DNA from 2 places in the Agrobacterium sp. 16-172Ci genome. Region 1 is predicted to be linked to the other one. Evidence: predicted binding sites of a transcription regulator. Region 1 holds the regulator's gene; the other holds the start of a gene.
What was found. Region 1 encodes PhoB, which activates phosphate uptake and scavenging genes when phosphate is short. Its sites were predicted from a motif close to TGTCATNNANCTGTCAT; they were not measured.
Positions count from the first base shown of each region.

Region 2: ACQZ40_RS08010 (DUF47 domain-containing protein) is a predicted target of PhoB. The motif match lies at 2,809-2,825, and genes of this name have one in related genera.

Region 1 covers NZ_JBNWBW010000001.1:409,884-414,305, forward strand. The annotation lists gene pstA (phosphate ABC transporter permease PstA) at 1-13, shown strand, start outside; gene pstB (phosphate ABC transporter ATP-binding protein PstB) at 28-843, shown strand; gene phoU (phosphate signaling complex protein PhoU) at 940-1,665, shown strand; gene phoB (phosphate regulon transcriptional regulator PhoB) at 1,696-2,379, shown strand; gene ACQZ40_RS02090 (GcrA family cell cycle regulator) at 2,760-3,293, opposite strand; gene ACQZ40_RS02095 (aspartate aminotransferase family protein) at 3,725-4,422, shown strand, end outside.
Region 2 covers NZ_JBNWBW010000005.1:121,847-126,268, reverse strand. The annotation lists gene ACQZ40_RS08020 (efflux RND transporter permease subunit) at 1-1,909, shown strand, start outside; gene ACQZ40_RS08015 (NUDIX hydrolase) at 2,214-2,756, opposite strand; gene ACQZ40_RS08010 (DUF47 domain-containing protein) at 2,870-3,514, shown strand; gene ACQZ40_RS08005 (inorganic phosphate transporter) at 3,514-4,422, shown strand, end outside.

The DNA of each region.
Region 1 (4,422 bases):
ACGGCGCTGGTAGAGGGAGCTTGAGCAATGAACATGTTGTCGGAAGCAGCAGTTGAAAAGGCGCTGGACAAGAAAATGAATGAAGTCTCATACAAGATGATCGGCAAGGACGTTTCGGTTTATTACGGCGAAAAGCGCGCGCTTTACGACGTGAACCTCAACGTTCGGGAAAATACGGTGACCGCGCTTATCGGCCCGTCCGGCTGCGGCAAATCCACCTTCCTGCGTACCCTGAACCGTATGAACGACACGATCGACGGTTGCCGGGTCACCGGCAAGATCACGCTCGACACCGACGATATCTACGATCAGGCGATTGACGTCGTGGAATTGCGCGCCCGCGTCGGCATGGTGTTCCAGAAACCGAACCCCTTCCCGAAGTCGATCTATGAAAACATTTCCTACGGTCCGCGCATCCATGGTCTCGCCCGCAATAAGGCGGATATGGACCAGATCGTCGAGCAGAGCCTGCAGAAGGCGGGTCTCTGGAACGAGGTTAAGGATCGTCTGCACGAATCCGGCACCGGTCTTTCCGGCGGTCAGCAGCAGCGTCTGTGCATCGCACGCGCCGTTGCCGTCAGCCCGGAAGTGATCCTGATGGACGAGCCCTGCTCGGCTCTCGACCCGATCGCGACCGCAAAGGTCGAAGAATTGATCCACGAGCTGCGCACCAATTACACCATCGTCATCGTCACGCACTCCATGCAGCAGGCGGCGCGTGTTTCCCAGCGCACGGCCATGTTCCATCTTGGTCATCTTGTCGAGGAAAACGAAACCGACAAGATGTTCACCAATCCGGACGACCAGCGCACGCAGGATTACATCATGGGCCGCTTCGGCTGATCCCGGCCGGCGCTTTATCGAAACCGAACAAGACTGGTGCTTCTGCCGTGCCCGCTTCCGGGTACGCGCATGCAGGCCAAGCCGGAGGACTAGACCATGACACAGACAACGACCCATTCGCATATTCTGTCGGCCTATGACGACGAACTGAAATTCCTTACGCGTCGTATCGCCGAAATGGGCGGTCTTGCGGAGCAGATGTGCGCCGACGCCGTGCGCGCGCTCGTCAATTCCGATGCCGCGCTCGCCCAGAAGGTCATTTCCGACGATGCGATCCTCGACCACGCCGAGCGCGAGATCGGCGACAAGGCCATCGTCACCATCGCCAAACGCCAGCCGATGGCGGCAGACCTTCGCGAGATCATCGGCACCCTGCGTATTGCAGCTGACCTTGAACGCGTCGGCGACCTTGGCAAAAACACAGCCAAGCGCGTCATCGCGGTTGCCGGCACCGGCGTGCCGCGCAAGCTCGCCCGTGGCATCGAACACCTGTCGGAACTGGCGCTGGTGCAGCTCAAGGAAGTGCTGGACGTCTATTCCACGCGTTCCGCCGAGAAGGCCAATGCCATTCGCGAGCGCGACGAAGAAATCGACGCCATGTACACGTCGCTCTTCCGTGAGCTTCTGACCTACATGATGGAAGATCCGCGCAACATCACCACCTGCACGCATCTTCTGTTCTGCGCCAAGAACATCGAGCGTATCGGCGACCACGCCACCAATATCGCCGAAACGATCTATTACATGACCACCGGCAGCCAGCCGGAAGGCGAGCGTCCGAAGGACGACAGTTCCAACACGCTCGGTTCGGTGACCGAGTAACAGACAGGCAGCGGCTTGCGGAGTTAGTATATGGTGCCCAAGATTGCAGTTGTGGAAGATGAGGAAGCGCTGAGCGTCCTGCTTCGTTACAATCTCGAGGCTGAGGGATATGACGTCGACACGATACCCCGTGGAGACGAGGCAGAAATCAGGCTGCAGGAACGTATTCCGGACCTCCTTATCCTGGATTGGATGCTTCCCGGCGTTTCCGGTATCGAACTTTGCCGTCGGCTCAGGATGCGGCCGGAAACCGAGCGCCTGCCCATCATCATGCTGACGGCGCGCGGCGAGGAAAGCGAAAGGGTTCGCGGCCTCGCCACCGGCGCCGACGATTATGTCGTCAAGCCGTTCTCGACACCGGAACTCATGGCCCGCGTCAAGGCGATGCTGCGCCGCGCCCGCCCGGAGGTTCTGTCTTCGGTGCTGAAATGCGGCGATATCGAACTGGATCGCGAGACCCATCGCGTTCACCGCAAGAGCCGCGAAGTGCGCCTCGGCCCGACGGAGTTCCGCCTGCTGGAATTCCTGATGACCTCTCCCGGCCGGGTGTTTTCCCGCTCGCAATTGCTGGATGGTGTGTGGGGTCACGATATCTATGTGGATGAGCGCACCGTCGACGTGCATGTCGGACGTCTGCGCAAGGCGCTCAATTTTTCGCATATGCAGGATGTCATCCGCACCGTGCGCGGCGCCGGATATTCAATGGAAGCCTGAGAAAACCGAAACCGATGGTTTCACTCGGGATAAATTCCCTAAAAATCAGAAGGCCCGAGACCGGAACGGTGTCGGGCCTTTCGATTTTGAACCTTCCGCACATGCGTATCCTTGTTCTTTTGAGCGATAGAAGGTCTGCTGAAAGCCGGATTGCGCGGTGAAACCTGTCGGGAGGAAGGGCGCGGCACGTCGCCGATAAATTCCGAGCATTTGCCGCAAGGGGCCCATCGCGGTTTTACATCCGGAGAATGCGCAAGAACAGGGATGGGGAGCGCCTCTTAGACAGCGTGCGCTCTGTTCCAGAACCACCTTGGATTCCGCCACAAAAAAACGGGCCCGAAGGCCCGTAGTTTTTGAGTGTCGAATGCGTGCCGCAACACTCAAGCCTTGCGACGCTCGCTTACCGGCTGGTAGGCAAGCTTTGCATGGAACTTGCAATAGGGCGAAGATTCCAGTGCTTCACAACCGCAGAAATGGAAATCATCCTTCAGCGGATCGCCGACCGGCCACTTGCAGGTGCGCTCCGTCAGTTCCGTCAGCGTCAGGCGGCGGGAGATCGGCGTAACGACATTTTTGGAGGGAACGTAATCGAGAACTTCGGCGGTCTCGATATCGATCTCCTCGTGCAGCGCCGTTGCCGCGCTCGAGCGGTTCAACGCGCGTGCAGGTGCTGCGCTGACGCGGGTCGCAAAATTCGCCGCGCGCGGGGCAGGGGCGGCAGTGCGCTTGGGCGCGGAACGCGCCGAAGTAACCGGGCCGCCGGCCTTCACGCGTCCCGGCAGGTTGAGGCGATGGACCTTGCCGATGACGGCATTGCGGCTGACGCCGCCCAGCTGCGCTGCTATCTGGCTGGCGCTAAGCCCCTCGGACCACAATTTCTTGAGTTTTTCGACCCGTTCGTCTGTCCAGTTCATGCCGCTTCTCCGCTCGTCGCGTATAATGTCGGCAGAATCCCTCTCCGCCTCGCGGGCGTGCCGCGAGCGTGGTTTCTGCCTGATTTTTGGTGACTAGTTCCGCCGCAATGCAGTCTAGTAATTAGCGATTAACCTAGTGCCACGCAGACTCCGTGGCAAGAGTCGCGGGAATCATCTCGAATCGATTTTCCGGTTTTCCCCAACTTGCTGGCGAGTTGAGTCTGAAAGGCAACACCTTGGGCCTCATTCGCCGCCACCTACTAGGGCTTGAGAACCCCGGGAAACGCGGACTTTTGTTGACATCGGCAGGCGAAGTGACAATAGTGCCCCTGCCGCCGCGAGGCGGCATTTTTGATTTTCAGGCAAGGGATAACCCCGAAAGCCTATTGACAACCGTCTGACAGCGCATCCGCGCAAGGAGTGATACAGCCATGGCCGAAGCCGCCGCGCCATTGTTCGATACGTTTGCAAGAGCCCCCCTGCGCTTCGAGCGAGGCGAGGGCGTCTGGCTGTTCACGGAAAGCGGCGAACGATATCTGGATTTTGCAGCCGGCGTCGCGGTCAACTCGCTGGGCCACGCCCATCCGCACCTCGTGGAGGCGATCAAGACCCAGGCCGAGAAGGTCTGGCACGTCTCGAACCTTTATGAAGTGCCGGGCCAGGAAAAGCTTGCAAAGCGCCTGACGGAAGCGACATTCGCAGACAAGGTCTTCTTCACCAATTCCGGCGCAGAAGCGCTGGAATGCGCGATCAAGACCGCGCGCCGTTATCATTATTCCAAGGGGCATCCGGAAAAGTTCCGGATTATCACTTTCGAAGGCGCCTTCCATGGCCGCACGCTGGCGACGATTGCCGCCGGCGGCCAGCAGAAATATCTCGAAGGTTTCGGCCCCAAGGTCGAAGGTTTCGATCAGGTGCCCTTCGGTGACGTCGATGCGCTGAAAGCCGCCATCACGGCCGAGACGGCCGCGCTTCTGATCGAGCCCATTCAGGGCGAGGGTGGCATTCGCGCACCAGCCAAGGAATTCCTGCAGCTGCTGCGGTCGCTTTGCGATGAGCATGGCATGCTGCTGATTTTTGATGAGGTCCAGACCGGCGTTGGCCGTACGGGCAAGCTCTTTGCCTATGA
Region 2 (4,422 bases), on a different contig from region 1:
TCTTCACATGGGTAAATCGCATCTGCGTGCGGCCCTCGACGGCACCAATGAAATCGGGCTTGCAGTAATCGCAACAACGGCGACAATCGTGGCAGTCTTCCTGCCGGTCGCCTTCATGGACGGCATTGTCGGCCGGTTTTTCTACGAATTCGGCGTCACCGTTTCCGCCGCCGTCCTGATCTCGCTCTTAGTCGCCTTCACGCTCGACCCGATGCTGTCCAGCGTCTGGTACGATCCGGACGCCCGGCCCGATGCGAAGCGCGGGCCGGTGGGCCGCCTGATCGCCCGTTTCGACCGCTGCTTCGAATGGATGGCCGGGCAATATCGCCGGGCCATCGGCTGGACCCTGCGGCATCGGCTCGTCACCCTGCTAGTCACGTCGGGCATCTTTATCGGCAGCCTGTTCATGGTGCCGCTGGTCGGCACGGAATTCGTTCCGAATGCCGATGAGGGCCGCTTTCAGGTCAATATTACCGCGCCGGTCGGCTCCTCGCTGGACTATACGACAACGAAGGTGCGGCAGGTCGAAAAGGCGCTGAAGGAATTTCCGGAAGTCGAGACGCTCTATTCCACCGTCAATACCGGCGGCGCCGCCGGCAAGCATCGGGCCGCCATAATGGTGGGGCTGGTGCCGCTCGACATGCAGAGCCGGACTCCACTCTCCCTTGCCGAACCGGTTCGCAAACGCCTGTCAGCCATACCGGGCATAGAGGTCACGATCCTGCAGAATGGCCTTGGCGGCGGCGAAAGCCCGGTGCAGCTCAGCATCCTCGGCGACGATCGGGCGGTCCTCGAAAAAATCGCCACCGGTCTGGTCGAAGACATGAAGAAAATCCCCGGCCTCGTGGATGTGACCTCCAGCGCCAAAGATGTGACCTCCATTCTTTCGGTCCGTCTGAAGCCCGCGGCGGCGAGCGATCTCGGCATTGCCCGCTCCGATCTTGCCGCAGCGCTTTCCCCCCTCATCGGCGGCGAGGATGTGTCGAAATGGACGGATGCGGACGGCAACAGCTACGATATCGTCATCCGCCTGCCCGTCGAGCGGCGGTCCGACGCGGCAGGTCTCGGTGAATTGATGATCGCAACCGGCCGCACGGCCGCGAACGGCGCGCCGCTGATGGTGCGTCTCGACCAAGTCGCCGATATCGGCGTCATGCCGGCCCCCGCCGAAATCCGCCGTATCGACAATCGCCGCGAGATACTGGTTTCGGCCAATATCGCCGGCCGCACGCTTGGCGAGGTGACGGAGACGTTGCAGGGCCTGACCGCCGGTCTTGACCTGCCGAACGGCTATCGCATCCGCTTCGGCGGTGACGCCGAAACCATGCAGGAGACCATCGGCCACATGGCCACGGCGCTTACCATGGCCGTCATCTTCATCTACATCGTGCTCGCCTCGCAATTCGGCAGTTTCATGCAACCGCTCGCCATCATGGCGTCCCTGCCGCTTTCGCTTGTCGGCGTCCTCATCGGGCTGATGGTGGCCGGCAGCACGATCAACATGTTCTCGCTGATCGGCTTCATCATGCTTATGGGCCTCGTGACCAAGAACGGCATCCTTCTGGTCGATTTCGCCAATCGCGAGCGGCGGCGTGGGCTTTCGCTGAACGAGGCGCTGGAAAATGCTGGCGTCATCCGCTTCCGCCCGATCATCATGACGACGCTTGCGATGATCTTCGGCATGATCCCGCTCGGTCTGGCCGTCGGCGGCGGTGGCGCGCAGCGTGCGCCGATGGCCCATGCGGTGGTTGGCGGTCTCATCAGTTCCACGCTGCTGACCCTGATCGTGGTGCCGACCATCCTGTCCTATATAGACAGCATCGTCAGGCGTTTTGCCCGCCTGTTGCCGAAAGCGCCGGACGAGGCGGCGGAAACGGCCATGCAGCACCGACCGGCGGCCTCGGCCTAGAGCATTTCCCGTGACGAAGGGTTCCACAGCACACGACGCAACGGTTTCCTGTGCCGTTGCACGCCCACCTCCGTCATTCCGGCCTTGAGCCGGAATCCAGCCGACGCGTGTCTACGCGGCGAGAAACTCCCTTCAGCCCAAGGACTTGGGCTGGCTGGATTCCGGCTCAAGGCCGGAATGACGGAGGTGGGAAACATCGCGCGTCACCGCAAACACCGCGATTGCCGTATCAGATTACCTTTCTGTCGTGTACTGTGGCAAGGGTTTACGGGAAATACTCCAGGTCCATCCGTCGGCCTCGCATTCAGGGCCTCTCGCTGCCCTGACGCTTCTTTTTGCCCTTCGGACGAAAATCGACAAGAAGCGACTTCAGTTCGATATCGCGAACGCGCCTTGCCGCCTCATCCGGGCGCACCCATTCCAGCAGGCGTTCACCGCGTTCCTTGAAACTGGTTTCCGCCTCCGTCACCTCTATCTGGAATACATCGACCATGCAGGGTACGACATCGCCATTGTCGAGCATCTTGAGATAGGTATAGCGGCCAACCGCATTCTTTTTCACCCGGCCCCGCACGCCCGCCTCCTCCCACGCCTCGATTGCCGCCGCCTCGTGCGGCTTCTTGCGTTTCATCGGCCAGCCGCGCGGAATGATCCAGCGTCCGCTGGTACGAGACGTGACGAGGAGGATTTCAACATCCTCGCCATTGCCGGCATAACGGAAGCAAAGCGCGGCATATTGCTGCCGGAAAGCGCCGGTGAAGAGCTTTTCCGGAACTGCAGCAAGCTGCTGGAGCAACGTCAGTGCACGAGCCGGGCGGGTTTTCCGGCTTTTCTTGGTGGGTTTCATATCCGTTGATAGTGCTGATTTTCCGGGTTGCATCAATGCCCCGCGTGCATTTATGACAGTTTTATGACAATCACCCCCCACAACTAATAAAGCGCCATTGAGGGCCAATTCGCATGATGAGTATTTTTCGCAAGCTGATGCCGCGCGAGGACCGTTTCTTCGACATGTTCAGCAAACATTCCGAAACCGTCATCAAAGCGGCCGAGGCCCTTGACCAACTTTTGAGCGGCATCGACGTCGAGAAGAACTGCGACCTCATCGTCGCCCTTGAACACCAGGCGGACGACATCACCCGCGAGGTGCTGCTCGCCGTCAGGCGCAGCTTCATCACCCCCTTCGACCGCGGCGACATCAAGGATCTCATCCAGTCGATGGATGACGCCATCGACATGATGCACAAGACCGTCAAGACCATCCGTCTTTTCGAGCAAACGGAATTCGATCCGCTGATGAAGGAAATGGGGCATGAGATCGTGCGCGCAGCCGGCCTCATCGCGGAAGCCATTCCGCTTCTCAACAAGGTCGGCACGAATGCGCATCGCCTGTCATCCATTTCCGAAGAGGTGACCCGCGTTGAAGGCCGCTCCGACGAACTTCACGATCTGGGTCTCAAGGACCTCTTCCGCCGCCACGGCGCAAGCGGCAATGCCATGGCCTATATGATCGGCAGCGAGATCTACGGCGAACTCGAAAAGGTCGTCGACCGCTTCGAGGATGTGGCCAACGAGATCAGCGGCATCGTTATCGAGAACGTCTGATGGATGTCGCACTTGCCCTGCCGCTGCTAATCGGCCTTATCGCCATCGCGCTGTTCTTCGATTTTCTGAATGGTCTGCACGATGCCGCCAATTCCATCGCCACCATCGTCTCCACCCGTGTGCTGCGCCCGCAATATGCGGTCGCCTGGGCGGCCTTCTTCAACTTCATCGCCTTCCTGTTCTTCGGCCTGCATGTGGCCGAAACGCTCGGCACCGGCATCATCGATCCGGCCATCGTATCGCCGCAGGTGATCTTCGCGGCGCTGATCGGCGCCATCGTCTGGAACATCGTCACCTGGATTTTCGGCATTCCCTCCAGCTCGTCGCACGCGTTGATCGGCGGGCTCGTCGGTGCGGGATTTGCGAAGGTGGGTTTCAATTCCATCGTCTGGTCGGGCCTGCTGAAAACCGTGGGCGCCATCTTCATGTCGCCGGCCATCGGCTTCTTCCTCGCCCTGCTTCTGGTGCTCACCGTCTCCTGGCTGTTCGTGCGGCAGACGCCCTTTGCCGTGGACCGCACCTTCCGAGTGATGCAGTTCATCTCCGCCTCGCTTTATTCGCTGGGACACGGCGGCAACGATGCGCAGAAAACCATGGGCATCATTGCCGTGCTTCTCTTCAGCCAGGGACATCTAGGCGAGAGCTTCTACGTGCCCTTCTGGGTGGTGATTTCCTGCCAGTCGGCCATGGCGCTCGGCACGCTGTTCGGCGGCTGGCGCATCGTCCATACGATGGGATCGAAAATCACCAGGCTGAACCCGATGCAGGGTTTCTGCGCCGAAACCGGCGGTGCGTTGACGCTGTTCGGTGCGACATGGCTCGGCATTCCGGTCTCGACCACCCACACGATCACCGGCGCCATCGTCGGCGTCGGCGCTGCCCGCCGCGTCTCGGCGGTGCGCTGGGGC